4 regions of the Sporosarcina sp. 6E9 genome follow, and region 2 is predicted to be linked to each of the others. Evidence: riboswitches for the same ligand, from Rfam matches in the RefSeq annotation. Region 2 holds a riboswitch; each other region holds the start of a gene.
The links. A riboswitch is a leader RNA that binds a small molecule or an ion and turns the genes downstream of it on or off. The one in region 2 is predicted to bind S-adenosylmethionine.
Positions count from the first base shown of each region.

Region 1: another riboswitch for S-adenosylmethionine. It lies ahead of J4G36_RS13495 (PLP-dependent transferase); the one in region 2 lies ahead of J4G36_RS03750 (hypothetical protein).
Region 3: another riboswitch for S-adenosylmethionine. It lies ahead of J4G36_RS16010 (methionine ABC transporter ATP-binding protein); the one in region 2 lies ahead of J4G36_RS03750 (hypothetical protein).
Region 4: another riboswitch for S-adenosylmethionine. It lies ahead of J4G36_RS06910 (LLM class flavin-dependent oxidoreductase); the one in region 2 lies ahead of J4G36_RS03750 (hypothetical protein).

Region 1 is NZ_JAGEMN010000003.1:97,201-100,502, reverse strand. It holds gene J4G36_RS13505 (Dph6-related ATP pyrophosphatase) at 1-408, shown strand, start outside; gene J4G36_RS13500 (hypothetical protein) at 448-996, shown strand; SAM riboswitch class I at 1,124-1,232, shown strand; gene J4G36_RS13495 (PLP-dependent transferase) at 1,318-2,475, shown strand; gene J4G36_RS13490 (GTP-binding protein) at 2,593-3,302, shown strand, end outside.
Region 2 is NZ_JAGEMN010000001.1:708,258-711,559, forward strand. It holds gene J4G36_RS03745 (LLM class flavin-dependent oxidoreductase) at 1-1,092, opposite strand, end outside; gene J4G36_RS03750 (hypothetical protein) at 1,127-1,414, opposite strand; SAM riboswitch class I at 1,504-1,615, opposite strand; gene J4G36_RS03755 (AbgT family transporter) at 2,040-3,302, shown strand, end outside.
Region 3 is NZ_JAGEMN010000005.1:96,086-99,387, reverse strand. It holds gene J4G36_RS16015 (methionine ABC transporter permease) at 1-623, opposite strand, end outside; gene J4G36_RS16010 (methionine ABC transporter ATP-binding protein) at 613-1,638, opposite strand; SAM riboswitch class I at 1,778-1,889, opposite strand; gene J4G36_RS16005 (sulfite exporter TauE/SafE family protein) at 2,080-2,787, shown strand; gene mgtE (magnesium transporter) at 2,789-3,302, opposite strand, start outside.
Region 4 is NZ_JAGEMN010000001.1:1,325,392-1,328,693, forward strand. It holds gene J4G36_RS06905 (ATP-grasp domain-containing protein) at 1-159, opposite strand, end outside; partial or broken gene J4G36_RS06910 (LLM class flavin-dependent oxidoreductase) at 174-1,234, opposite strand; SAM riboswitch class I at 1,306-1,413, opposite strand; gene J4G36_RS06915 (hypothetical protein) at 1,517-1,930, opposite strand; gene J4G36_RS06920 (zinc ribbon domain-containing protein) at 1,934-2,101, opposite strand; gene J4G36_RS06925 (DUF899 family protein) at 2,134-3,030, opposite strand.

The DNA of each region.
Region 1 (3,302 bases), on a different contig from region 2:
AAAGAGTGTAAAGATGCTGGAATTCATCACGGTGTATTCGGTGACATCGATTTAGAAGACCATTTAACATGGATTCGGGAAACTTGCGCGAAAGTCGGTATGGAAGCAGTTCATCCACTATGGATGGAGCCGCGAAAAAAAGTCGTCAAAGATTTCGTAGAAGCAGGTTTTGAGGCATACATTGTCGTAGTGAATACAACTATGATGCCGAGCGAATTTATCGGAAGGAAATTCACAAAAGAATTAATAGATGAACTAGAGGCACAAGGCATTGATTCATGCGGGGAAGCTGGTGAATTTCATACCGTCGTTGTGGATGGCCCGATATTTAGCGAACGAGTGCCAATCGTTTTTTCAGGTCAACATGAACGTGATGGTTATGTGTTTTTAGACGTGACATTGGAATGAACAAAAGTTTTTCCTAATTTGAACGAAATGAGGGACTAAATGAAAAGACTTCTATTACTTTCTGCACTACTACTAATTTTAGCGCTATCAGCTTGCTCAAACGATTTGATGATCTCAGACCGAATATTAACAGAGGAAGAATCGATTCTCATAAAGAATTCAGGTGGTGAATGGGCTGAGCATTTTGAAATCGTCGGTCAAATTCCGGAAGGCTATGAACTCTATTTTACAATTGAGCAATATGAAAACGGCAAGTTTATTCAAAACCATCCCCCACCTAATCCAGTCAATTTAGACACTAAAGATCGCGCGGTGAGTTTCGCTGTCATTACAGACAGTGAAAAAGGAAAGATTCTTTTTGGACACCCAAGTGGCGTGACGACACAAGAAATGAAAACACTTCAAGGGGGATCATCGAGCGCTAAAACATTTGAAGGAAAGATCCCTGTCAAAACCGATAAACCCGTCTATTTGGCGTATTGGTACACTGGTTCCAGCGACATATTAAAAGGAACCGATGGCGATTTGGAAGATATTAAAAGTAGAGACCTAAGTTATTTATTCAAAGCAGAGCTTAAAGAGAAATGATTGCCATATCCTACTGTTCGATAAAATAAGATAATTTGAAAAATGGGCTTGACATGACCTAAGTTCTTTTTTATGATACTCGTTAATAACAAATGCAAAATTTTGAAAACTCAATTGAATAGTTAGTCTCTTATCGAGAGTGGCGGAGGGAATAGGCCCTGTGATGCCCGGCAACCTGCAAACATTGTTTGTGATGGTGCTACATCCTACAGATTTTATAATCTGGAAGATAAGAGGAGGACCTGTATATTATTGCCCTCTTCTCATTTCCAAGAAGAGGGCTATTTCTATTTTTAAATAAGACAAAATACTAAGTGGAAGATGTTTAGTATAGGCATCATTCCAAAAGGAGAAAGTCAATTGACTTATCATCGAGAAACAGAATTCGTGCAAATAGGCAATGAGCGTGATGAACATTTTAGGGCGGTGAGCACGCCAGTTTATTTTTCAACAGCCTTTCGTCATGAAGAGATCGGCTTATTATCGGGATACGATTACACGCGAACAGGCAATCCAACGCGTGCTGTGTTGGAAAAGTCAGTGGCATTACTGGAAAAAGGAGAGCGGGCTTTCGCTACCAGTTCAGGAATGAGCGCCATTCAACTCGTCTTTTCGTTATTTCAAAAAGATAATCACATCATCGCTTCACGTGATATTTACGGCGGTTCGTACCGTTTGTTTGAAATTTTAGAAGCGAAGTATGGGTTGACGTTCAGTTATTGGGACGGCGAATCTACCGATGAATTAAAAGGGTTAATTCAGGAAAGCACGAAAGCAATTTTCATTGAAACACCGACAAATCCATTAATGAAAGAGACGGACATTGAGCAAGTTTCCGCTATAACGAAAAACCATGAACTTCTTTGTATCGTTGATAACACGCTGTACACGCCGTATATTCAAAGGCCTTTGGAAGAAGGCGCAGACATCGTTATTCATAGTGCGACGAAATATTTAGCAGGACATAATGATGTTCTAGCAGGGCTGGTCGTTTCCAAAGGTGAGAAAATTAACGAGGAACTCGCATTTCTGCAGAACTCAATCGGAGCGGTGTTGGGACCACTCGATTGTTGGAATTTAATCAGGGGGATGAAAACACTAGCCCTTCGAATGGATAAACATGAGCTAAATGCGAAAGAAATCGTGCCCTTTTTACAAGGCCATCCACTCGTGGACGACGTCTTTTATCCAGGGCGGGGCGGTATGTTGAGTTTTACAATCGCCAAAGAAGCACTAGTTTCACCATTTCTGAAAGCGTTAAAGCTCTTCACATTTGCAGAAAGTTTAGGTGGTGTTGAAAGTTTTATCACCTATCCGAAGACACAAACACATGGGGATATTCCTGAAGATATTCGCTTATCGTACGGCTTATCAAATAGCCTGCTCCGCGTGTCCGTCGGCATCGAGCACGCTTCTGATTTAATCGCGGATTTGAATCAGGCATTTAAAGTGATTGAACATCAAAAAGCGTTTGCATAGTGAAATAAATGGATATGAAAACCGAGCGGAATTGCTCGGTTTTTGTGTATTCATAATTATTCTTATCACAGCGATGATATACTAAAGGCAAGAGCATGTAACAAAGGGGTGGTTATGATGTACAAAACAATCGGAATTCTAGCGCATGTAGATGCCGGGAAAACAACATTTTCCGAGCAGCTACTTTATCATACAAACAGCATTGGGCAGAGGGGCCGCGTAGATCACAAAGACGCTTTTCTCGACAGCCATAATATCGAGCGGGACCGCGGCATAACCGTATTTGCCGATCAAGCTCAATTTACATACAACAACTCGACTTACACAATCATCGATACACCGGGTCACGTAGACTTTTCGCCGGAAATGGAACGCGCGATACAAGTGATGGATTACGCGGTCGTTATCATTAGCGCGGCAGACGGTGTCGAAGGGCATACTGAAACGGTGTGGCAATTGCTGAAAAAACACAAAGTGCCAACCTTTTTCTTTCTGAATAAAATCGACCGTGAAGGAACGATTGTTGCCGATGTCATTAAAGAGATTCGAGAAAACTTAACAGAGGATGTTTATGACTTCACGGATAGTTTTGCTGAAGGCGTAATGGTAGAAGAGTTAATTGAATTCATTGCAGAACGCGATGAAGACTTATTTGAACATTATATGGAAAAAGGGTACGACAAGGATCTGTGGCTGAAAAAGGCAAAAGACATGATTCAACATCATCAACTCTTTGCCTGTTCAGCAGGGTCGGCTTTGCATGACAAAGGTGTGGTAGAGTTCCTCGATTTGTTGGATCAATTAACCGAAACAGGGTATTGTAACGA
Region 2 (3,302 bases):
ACCCACAAATTCAGCAATTTCTCGAATGGTCCATTTTTTGTTTGGGTCCACTTTCGTGAAAATTTCAACACGTGAACGCATTGAATCATTTTCAACATACTGCAAATCTTCATCTAGGTCGTATTCAGATAAATCGATTCCCGTCCATCCACTAAATAAGCTCATCGCGCCTTCAATGCTAATATGTTGTTTGTAATCCTCATACTTGGCTTCCGCCTCTTCTTGTGTTCGACCAACAATCGGAGTGAAAAGACTATACACTTTTATGTCTTCGCCTTTTCTGCCAAACTGTTCTGCCTGACCGCGTATTTTATCGACAAACTTTCGTGCAATATCAGTTGTTGGCATGGAAACATAAATACCTTCCGCATGTTCTGCAGCAAATGCACTTCCTCTTGGCGATAATCCAGCTTGAAAAATGACTGGTGTTCGTTGAGGGGATGGTTCGCATAAATGAGCACCTGGAACTGTGAAATACTTACCCTTATGTTGAATGTCGTGCACTTTGTCTGGATCCACATACATCTTTCTTTTGGTGTCACGAACGACGGCATCTTCATCCCAGCTTTGTTCCCATAATTTATAACAAACATCTAAATATTCTTCAGCGATTGAATATCGTTCATCATGTGCAATTTGTTCCGCAAGGCCCATATTTAATGCTGCGCTTTTCAAATAGGAGGTTACAATATTCCAACCAACCCGGCCCTTCGTTAAATGATCTAATGTCGACATGCGACGTGCAAATGTATAAGGATGTTCATGGGTGACGGACGCGGTAATGCCGAATGACAATTTTTTTGTAACTGCAGCCATTGCTGGAACAATCAGCAGTGGATCATTGATAGGGGATTGCACTGCTTGCCTTAAACTAGCGTCTCTTTTACCTTCATAAACATCATACGGACCTAGTACATCTGCTAAGAAAACGGAGTCAAACTGTGCGTCTTCCAATAACTTTGCAAACTCAATCCAGTAGTTTATATCCGTATAGCGATGTGCTTCACTGTCTGGATGGGACCAGAGTCCAGGAGATTGGTTACTCGGACAGTTCATATCAAATGCGTTTAATAAAATTCTTTTTTTTGTCATTATAAATTCCTCCTAATTTTTTGTTGCGTTTTAACTATGCAAAGACTGATTCGTTTCCAATTTCTTGGCGTTCCACATAACTTTCCAACATATTCGTTAATCCAGCAGGGAAGTGGAGTCGCTTTGTCGATTGTTCTTCCGACAGATTCGCTGTTGTGTATTGCAAAAACTTAAGGATATTCATTCTTCTTTCTGTGATATGTACGATTTCGTGATCATAAAACCATGCGTCGATTGTATTGTATACACCCCGGTTGATGTGAAAAGTCGCTTCAACCTTCCGGACGAATGAAAGATCCGGCAAATGAACATCCACGGTCATCAAATAACACCTCCTATACGAATAAATAAAAAACCCCCTTCTCAAGATGAGAAGAGGGCGAAATACAAAAATTAGCTGTAATTTCAGCCGTCTCATCTCGAAGAATACGAATGTATTCTACTGAACTTAGCACCATACACTTGAAAATTGCTGGTTGCTGAGGTTTCAAAGGGTCAGTCCCTCCACCTCTCTTGATAAGAAGCTTACTTATTCAATTTTTAATCGCCGATCGAATAGCTAGATTTGTCTGTTCGAACGTTAGATTGGATTCTATCTACCTTTTTCGAAAGAGTCAAGAGGTTTTCATAGAATAATCGGATATGAGTGAAAAGTCTCGTTATTTAACTTGAATCAAAATATGGTGACAGAAAAAACATGGAGATGTAGTGATAGTGACGAGTTATGCAAATCTTGACGTGTTATTGGATGAACTTACCAACTGAGGATATAGGATTAATGGACCATGAATTGTGCACTGATGATACTGAATATGCGCGAGATTGATTGTTTTTCAAGAGATAGAAGTTTATTGATGCATCATTTAAAATGGTTTGACAAATTGGAAAACTATAGTAATCTATTTTAAACGTATATTGAAAAAGGATGACAATAAAGGGGGATAAAATTGAATTCGCAAAAAGTTAGTAGTGGAAAAAATGATAAAAAGAACGGTTTTTTTAATAAGTTTCTAGACCTTATTGAGAAATATGGAAACAAATTACCCGATCCAGTTATGTTATTTGTGTATATTGCAGGCCTAATTTTAATCTGTTCTACTATTTTTTCCTTACTTGGTGTAACAGCGATAAACCCGGGTAACGGTGAAGAAATTATCGTTGTTAATTTGCTTAATGGCGAAGGAATCATCAAGATATTAACGAATCTCGTAGCGAATTTCACTAGTTTTCCTCCGCTAGGCTTGGTTCTGGTAGTAATGCTAGGTGTTGGACTGGCAGAGTCAACGGGACTTATTGGGGCCGTAATGAAAACAACCATATTAAACGCGCCTAAGAAATTAATTCTACCAACAATTGTGTTGGTAGCTATCGTTGGAAACGCAGCTGCAGATGCTGCAATGGTTGTGTTGCCTCCAATCGTTGCAATGATATTTATTGCATTGGGCCGACATCCCATTGCAGGCTTGGCAGCCGCGTATGCATCAGTTGCCGGTGGATTTAGTGCAAATCTGATATTAAGTGTTTTGGATCCGTTAGTTTCGGGCTTCACGCAGACTGGTGCTCAGATGATTGATCCAGAGTACATCGCAAATCCAGCGATGAACTATTATTTCCTAGTCGTTTCGACATTGTTTTTAGTTCCGACAGCTGTTTTTATCACAACTAAAATCGTTGAACCACGTCTTGGAAAATATGAAGGTGAAATCGAGACGTTGGATGAAGTGACAACAGCAGAAAAGAAGGGGCTACTTTGGGCTGGAGTTTCAGTAGCGGTAATGGCTGTTGTAATCCTCAGTCTATCAATTCCCGAAAATGGGTTGTTTAGGCATCCAGAGACTGGCTCCTTAACTGTTTCTCCCTTAATGGACAGCCTAGTGCCATTAATGATGATTTTATTTCTAGTACCGTCAATTATTTTTGGGAAAGTCGTGAAGGTCATTAACGATTCAAAAGACATGGCGAATCATTTGGCAAAAGCAATGTCTGGAATGGGTATGTATATCGTTATTGCATTCGTAGCGGCACAAATGATCGCCTTCTTCAATTGGAGTAATTTAGGTCCGATTGTTGCAATCAAAGGAGCCGAAACCTTAGAATCTATTGGGTTGAAAGGGCTTCCGTTATTAATAGGATTTATTATTGTGGCAGCACTTATTAACTTCTTAATCGCCAGCGCTTCAGCTAAATGGGCGATTCTAGCACCAGTGTTC
Region 3 (3,302 bases), on a different contig from region 2:
CACTGCGCGAGTTGCACCATCAAAATTAAGATAACAACCGTAACAATCATGACACTCGCATCGAACCGTTGATAACCATAAGTCATGGCGATATGTCCAAGACCTCCGCCGCCCACTGTTCCAGCAACCGCAGAAAAGTCGATTAGACTGACCGAAACGAAAGTTAATCCTAAAATCAAAGGCCCAAGCGCTTCTGGAATTAATACAGTAAAGATAATCCGAAGTGGGCTTGCCCCCATTGCTTGCGCAGCTTCTATAACGCCCGGGTCGATACTAACTAAGTTATTTTCAACAACTCGAGCAACAACAAAACTCGCCACAATCGTCATCGGGAAAATCGCTGCGGTCGTTCCAATGGTTGTCCCGACAACCAATCTCGTTAGTTGTGAAATGGCAACTAAGAAGATGATAAACGGAATCGGCCGTATGATATTGATAAGAATATTTAAGACGCGTGAAACTGCTTTGTTTTCCAAGATATTATTTTCTCTTGTCACAAATAATAGAAGCCCCAGTGAAATTCCGATAATCGAACCGAAAATAAGTGTGGCAAGCACCATGATGAGCGTTTCGCCCGTCGCTTCTATAATTCGTGGCCAAAACGTGGACCAATCAACTCTCATCTTTAATGACCTCCTTGATATCTACAATCGCTTCAAGTGTCTGCAATACTTTTTGGATCTTTGCCGGTTCACCTTCAAAGGAAATCAGAAGATTACCGAAAAACCTTTCTTGAACTTCTCGAACTGAACCATAGACGATGTTGAAATCGATGCCGTGTTTTCGAGTGATTTGCGATAGAACAGGGTCGCTTGCAATTTCGCCTTTAAAAATGACGCGATATAACTGGGTACCGCCCTTGGAACGCCATTCGTCTAAAAGCTTCTCAGAAGGCAAGTCTTGTTGAATGGATTGGATAAAGCGTTGCGTCGTTGAGTGTTGCGGATTCGTAAAGGTTTCGAAAACCGCACCAGACTCAATTACTTCGCCTTCCTCCATGACCGCCACTTTGTCACAAATGGATTGGATAACATGCATTTCATGTGTGATAAGAAGAATGGTGATTCCCAACTCCTTATTTACCTTTTTGAGTAACCGTAAAATATCAGCGGTGGTATCAGGATCCAAAGCGGATGTCGCTTCATCACAGATGAGAACTTCCGGAGAACTGGCAAGCGCCCGAGCAATCCCGACACGTTGTTTTTGTCCGCCTGATAGTTGATCTGGATAATCTTTCGCCTTATCGGATAGACCGACAAAAGCTAATAGTTCTTTCACACGCTCCTGGACTTCTTGTTTGGTAGCGCCGGCCAACTTTAAAGGATAAGCAACGTTTCCAGCAACAGTTCTTGAATTAAATAAGTTAAAGTTTTGGAAAATCATCCCGATGTTGCGGCGTTGCGTGCGTAATTCCTTCGCGGATAATGAACTGACATCAACATTCTGGATGAACACAGAGCCAGAAGTTGGACGTTCCAACATATTCACTAAACGTAGCAACGTACTCTTTCCGGCACCACTAAATCCGATAATACCGTATATTTCTCCTTTTTTAACCGATAGCGAAACATCTTTAACCGCATGCACTTCTCGTTTTCCAAGACTAAACGTCTTCGAGACATTTTTAAATTCAATCATGTCAAAACCTCCTGATAAAAAACACTCATTCCGCGTTCACAACTTCTCAGCCATCTAAGAAAAACGAAAAAGCCCCGATTCACTTATCAATAGAATGATAAGAAAAAAGAGGGCTTCTACTATGTAAGAAACCATCTCGTTCTCATCTTCCAAATGCCGAAGCACTTGCAGGAATTAGCACAGTATTCATTCGTCATGAATCTGTTGCCGAGATGTCATAGGGCCTGTCCCTCGATCTCTCTTGATAAGAAAGTGATGTTTTGCTATTCGATTGTCGCAAGAATTAATCCTTACTTTAGATTGAAAAGAATGATAAGTCAACGAAATGATTGAAGTAAAACTATTCCGATTAATTGACTCAGGATTGACAGCGCTTACAAAGGAAGGGTAATTCATCTATCAAAATGGTATGATAAGAAACAATTACGAGGTGGAATTAATATGACTATTATATTATTTATCGTCATCATATTATTTGCGTCAATTTTACAAACAAGCACGGGATTCGGCTTTTCTATCATGGCAACGCCGTTCTTATTGTTGATTTTCGAACCTAAAGAAGCCATTCAAATCAATTTCGTATTATCATTAGTCATTTCCGCAGCGCTTATTAGAAAAATCCGCGCAGATGTTGATATGGGTATTTTAAAACGATTTATGATTGGAAGTTTACCAGGATTACCAATTGGGATTCTGATTTTTTTATTTGCGGAAACGAGAAATTTGAAAGTTGGTATTGGCGTAGTCATTTTAGCCTTAACATTTTTGCTTATGTTGAATTTTCACTTGAAGACGACCAAGCGCCGCGATTTTTTTGTCGGTGGCTTATCTGGTTTACTGACAACCGGTATCGGCATGCCCGGACCGCCATTACTGCTTTACTTTTCTGGAACAGGCACACCGAAAGCACAATTGCGTGCGACGACATTAGCCTTTTATCTTTTCATTTATTCAATTAGCCTAGTCGTTCAAGTTTTATTTGCCGGGTCCAATAAAACCGTTTGGATATCGAGTGGAATGGGGTTGCCCCTAGTCGTTTTAGGACTATACTTTGGACAACGCCTATTCCACCGTATCAATCAGAAGTACTTTCGGATTTTCACTTATTTGATTTTGTTATTTACGGGTGTCTACTTATTCACGCAATGACTTACATCAGTTTTGATATAAACATTGTCGCAATGCCAAAGTAAATTAGAAGCGATAATATATCATTAATTGTTGTGATTAGCGGCCCGGATGCAACTGCTGGATCCACTTTGAACTTGTGTAAAATTAGTGGGATAATCGTGCCGGAGAGTGTCCCGATAATGAGTGTAACGAGTAAGGAAGCCCCGACAACTAATCCAAGAACGATACTGCCTTGCCAAATGTAAGCGATGATTGAAATAAGGATTGCGCAAGTTACGCCAATAATAATACCGACAAATAGCTCTCTGAAAATCAGTTTCATCGTTTTCTTTGGACTCAAATCCTCAGTAACAAACCCACGTACAACAATCGCGAGAGACTGAGTACCTGTATTTCCTGTCATACCCGCAATCATCGGCATGAAAAAGGCCAGTGCGACAACTGCTTCAAGTGTTGCTTCAAATCTTGCAATAATACTTCCGGAAACAAGACCGATAAATAATAATAAAACAAGCCATGGAAGGCGTCTATAG
Region 4 (3,302 bases), 620 kb from region 2:
CATCCGGTTATAAAAAATCCCCTCAGGAGGTTCTTCCGTCAAATTGACAATGCCCTGATCAAGATGCCATTCTTCGTATGGCACATCAAGTTCCTCAAGCCGTTTTGTTAAATGCGTCGTCCATTCACTATTCTCGTGAATGATATATATTTTACTCATTTAAATAACCCCCTTTATTTTGTGACCAATTGTCTTTTTCTTTCCACTATAGGCATAACATCTCTCGAAAAACGTTCCATTTCTTCAAGTTGAGGAGAAAATTGCAAGAGCAGTAAATGAGCAGTAAATCAACGCCTACTTTCTCAAATTCTAGGATTCTCCCGGCAATTTGTTCAGGCGTACCGATTAAATTTGGTCTTAGACCCCGGTTCGATACAGAGTAATCATACAACTTTACTTGCTGTTCGAGTTCGGAGTTTCCTGTGAAATCTTTATAACCTGCATAGCCACTAGTTTCTTTTATAGATGTGATTTTAGCGAGTTCCTCTTGAACTTCCTCTTCTGTATCACGGCATACAACATAAGCGGCCAATCCAAACGAACTAAACGGCTCTTTCACTGCATCTGAACGTAACTTTTTCATATCATCTACTTTTGCTTGGACTTCTTCAACTGTTCCGCCGTGCATAACATGCGCATCGCACGATTCAACAATCGTTTCCTTACCCCGTTTACTTTCCCCGCCCGCATACAAAATTGGATTCGGACGTTGAACAGGTTTAGGGTGCATGCGTGCATTTTCAATCGTGTAATATTTTCCTTCATAATTAAAGACTTCTTCAGTCCAGAGTCCTTTTAAAACATCTAAAAATTCCGATGTTCGTTCATAACGTTCGTCGTGCTCCGTAAAATTACCACCGTATTGTTTTGCTTCTTCTTACCACCAAGCCGAAACGACGTTTAATGTAAAACGACCATTACTTATATGATCGATATTTGCAGTCATTTTCGCTGTCACAGCCGGGTTGTGAAACGCTGGCCTCACAGCTGCCATAATTTCTATTTTATCAGTCACAGCCGCAAGTGCAGCAGCCGTTGACCAAGCTTCCAAACTATCACTTTCTGGACCTTTAATATCATTTAAATATAGCTCAGCTATTAATGTCGTATCAAAACCTAGTCTTTCACCAGCTTGAATTACTTTTTTCGCATATTCGAATGTTGGCGGCATTTCTTCATTCTCTACATTCCGTAACCATCCTCCGAAAATAGGTAACCAAAATCCATACTTCATTTCATCCAGCTCCTTTTGAAATAATAAAAAACCTCTTCGATAAGAAGAAGTTTTTGCAGGTCGCAACCTTCATCTCATCTTTCGGAACAGAATGCTCCGTTGGATTTAGCACCTGATTGCAATTTGCAAACGGTTGCCGGGTTTCATAGGGCCTATCCCTCCACCACTCTTGATAAGAATATATATTCTGTTTTCATAATTAATCCTATATGATAACTAGGGATTAAGTCAACAGTTATAGATAAAAAACACTAAACTCTTTGGATTAACAAGAAGTTAGTGTTAGTTATAACTGTTCGGTCTATTTACTGGGTTCATGCGAATTATAATCCAATAACAAAGTCCGCCAAACATATACGCCGCAACATCGAAAGGATCCGAGACACTATAATGTAAATAAACTGGAGTTACATACTCCCAAAACATGCCGCAAAGTAAAGTGAATACGAGTATTCGCGGCAATTTAATTAGCAAAAGTCTTCTTTGATTTCCATAAATCGAAAGTATATTAACAATCCCCACAATAAGTAGGCCTGCAAGTACGTCATTTAAATAATACTTTCCAAATGACCAATTTAGTAAATCCCTCAAGTAAAATTTATTCAATGTGTAAAGTGAAAATGCTCCAAATCCAGCAGAAAAACTCAATCGTAAAAGTTTGCTTGTTTTGAATAAATGATAGATTTTATTCAGCATCCTTTAACAAAATGAGATAATGAGGATTGCTACAACGACCGCACCTACTATACCCCAAAATGTAATTCCGTTACTCTTTTCTTTACTTACAAATGTATGTCCACAATTCGGACAGAATTCTGCTTGTTTGGACACGTTGTTTCCGCATGACGGACAAGGTCTTAAACTCATAAGATTACCCCTTTTCTTTTTATAGGTTTAGATTATGATTCAAATAAATGAAACCTCATCCCAAATGGATCGGTAATCATTAAACTTTTTTCATTGTATTCCATAGTAATTTTGCATCCGTTCTCTAGTAGAACACATTTTGCTGAATCAATATTACCGACAGCAAATTCGAAGAACACATTATTACTATCGCCCTTTTCGATGAAGAAATTAACACCGCTCATTGAAAGCATTGTTTCATTTTCAATGGTTTTTTCAACTTTCATCCCAAAAATCGTTTTATAAAATTGAATTGCATCTTCATAATTAGTGACGCCAATTGCAATATTATTTGTCAACTGGAAGTCGGAATCGGTGAGTATTTTATTCTTCACTTCTACATCTTTTGCGCCTGAAGGGAGAAGATCGAATAATGACCAAGTAACACAATAATCATCCCCGGGTCCAAACGGTGCTTGTGCATGAAGATAAATAAGACCTTGATCATCTTTACGAAATGTCGAAACGCCTGGCAACATACTTTTTCCCTTTTGGAAACCTAGTTCCTTAGTGAATAAACTTTCTTTTACTGAAATCATGGGAAATCGCCATTTTCGCTCCGCTGCAAAATTCTCTTGTACTTCTGGTGCATCTGGAGACGCCACAACAAAACTTGCTTGGTCAATCAAATGATGATAAATCCCATTAAAACCATCAGCCCACATTGTACAATACGAGCAACTCTTCCCCATATTATGAACGACAAACAACTCATTTTTATCGCCAAATAAATCGAATAAAGAGACTTTCTTGTTACCGGTTAATTCAAACTCATAGTTCCTGACTTGTTGTTCAGGGACTGACTGTCTCAAGTTTGAAAGTTGTTTTTTCTTCTCATAGATTTCTCTTTCCAGTTGTTCGATTTGACTTAATAAGTTACTTCTTTCCATAACTATCTACCTCCTTATTTTTAATCTACCATGACTTTAAACTCCTTTCCCTTTGTAATATGTAATCTACAATTATTCTCTTGTGATTAGTATAACAAATTGATAGGCTCTCTTTTTTCGAGATATTTTATACACCATTTACTGTTTTACGTTTCAATGACAATATAGTTTCATCTATCGACAAATTATGTAGATAATCGAATTCTACCTTTTTGATGAGTGCATGAGAAAATAACTGATAGCATTAATAGTGCTCTTTTTTTCGTGAATCA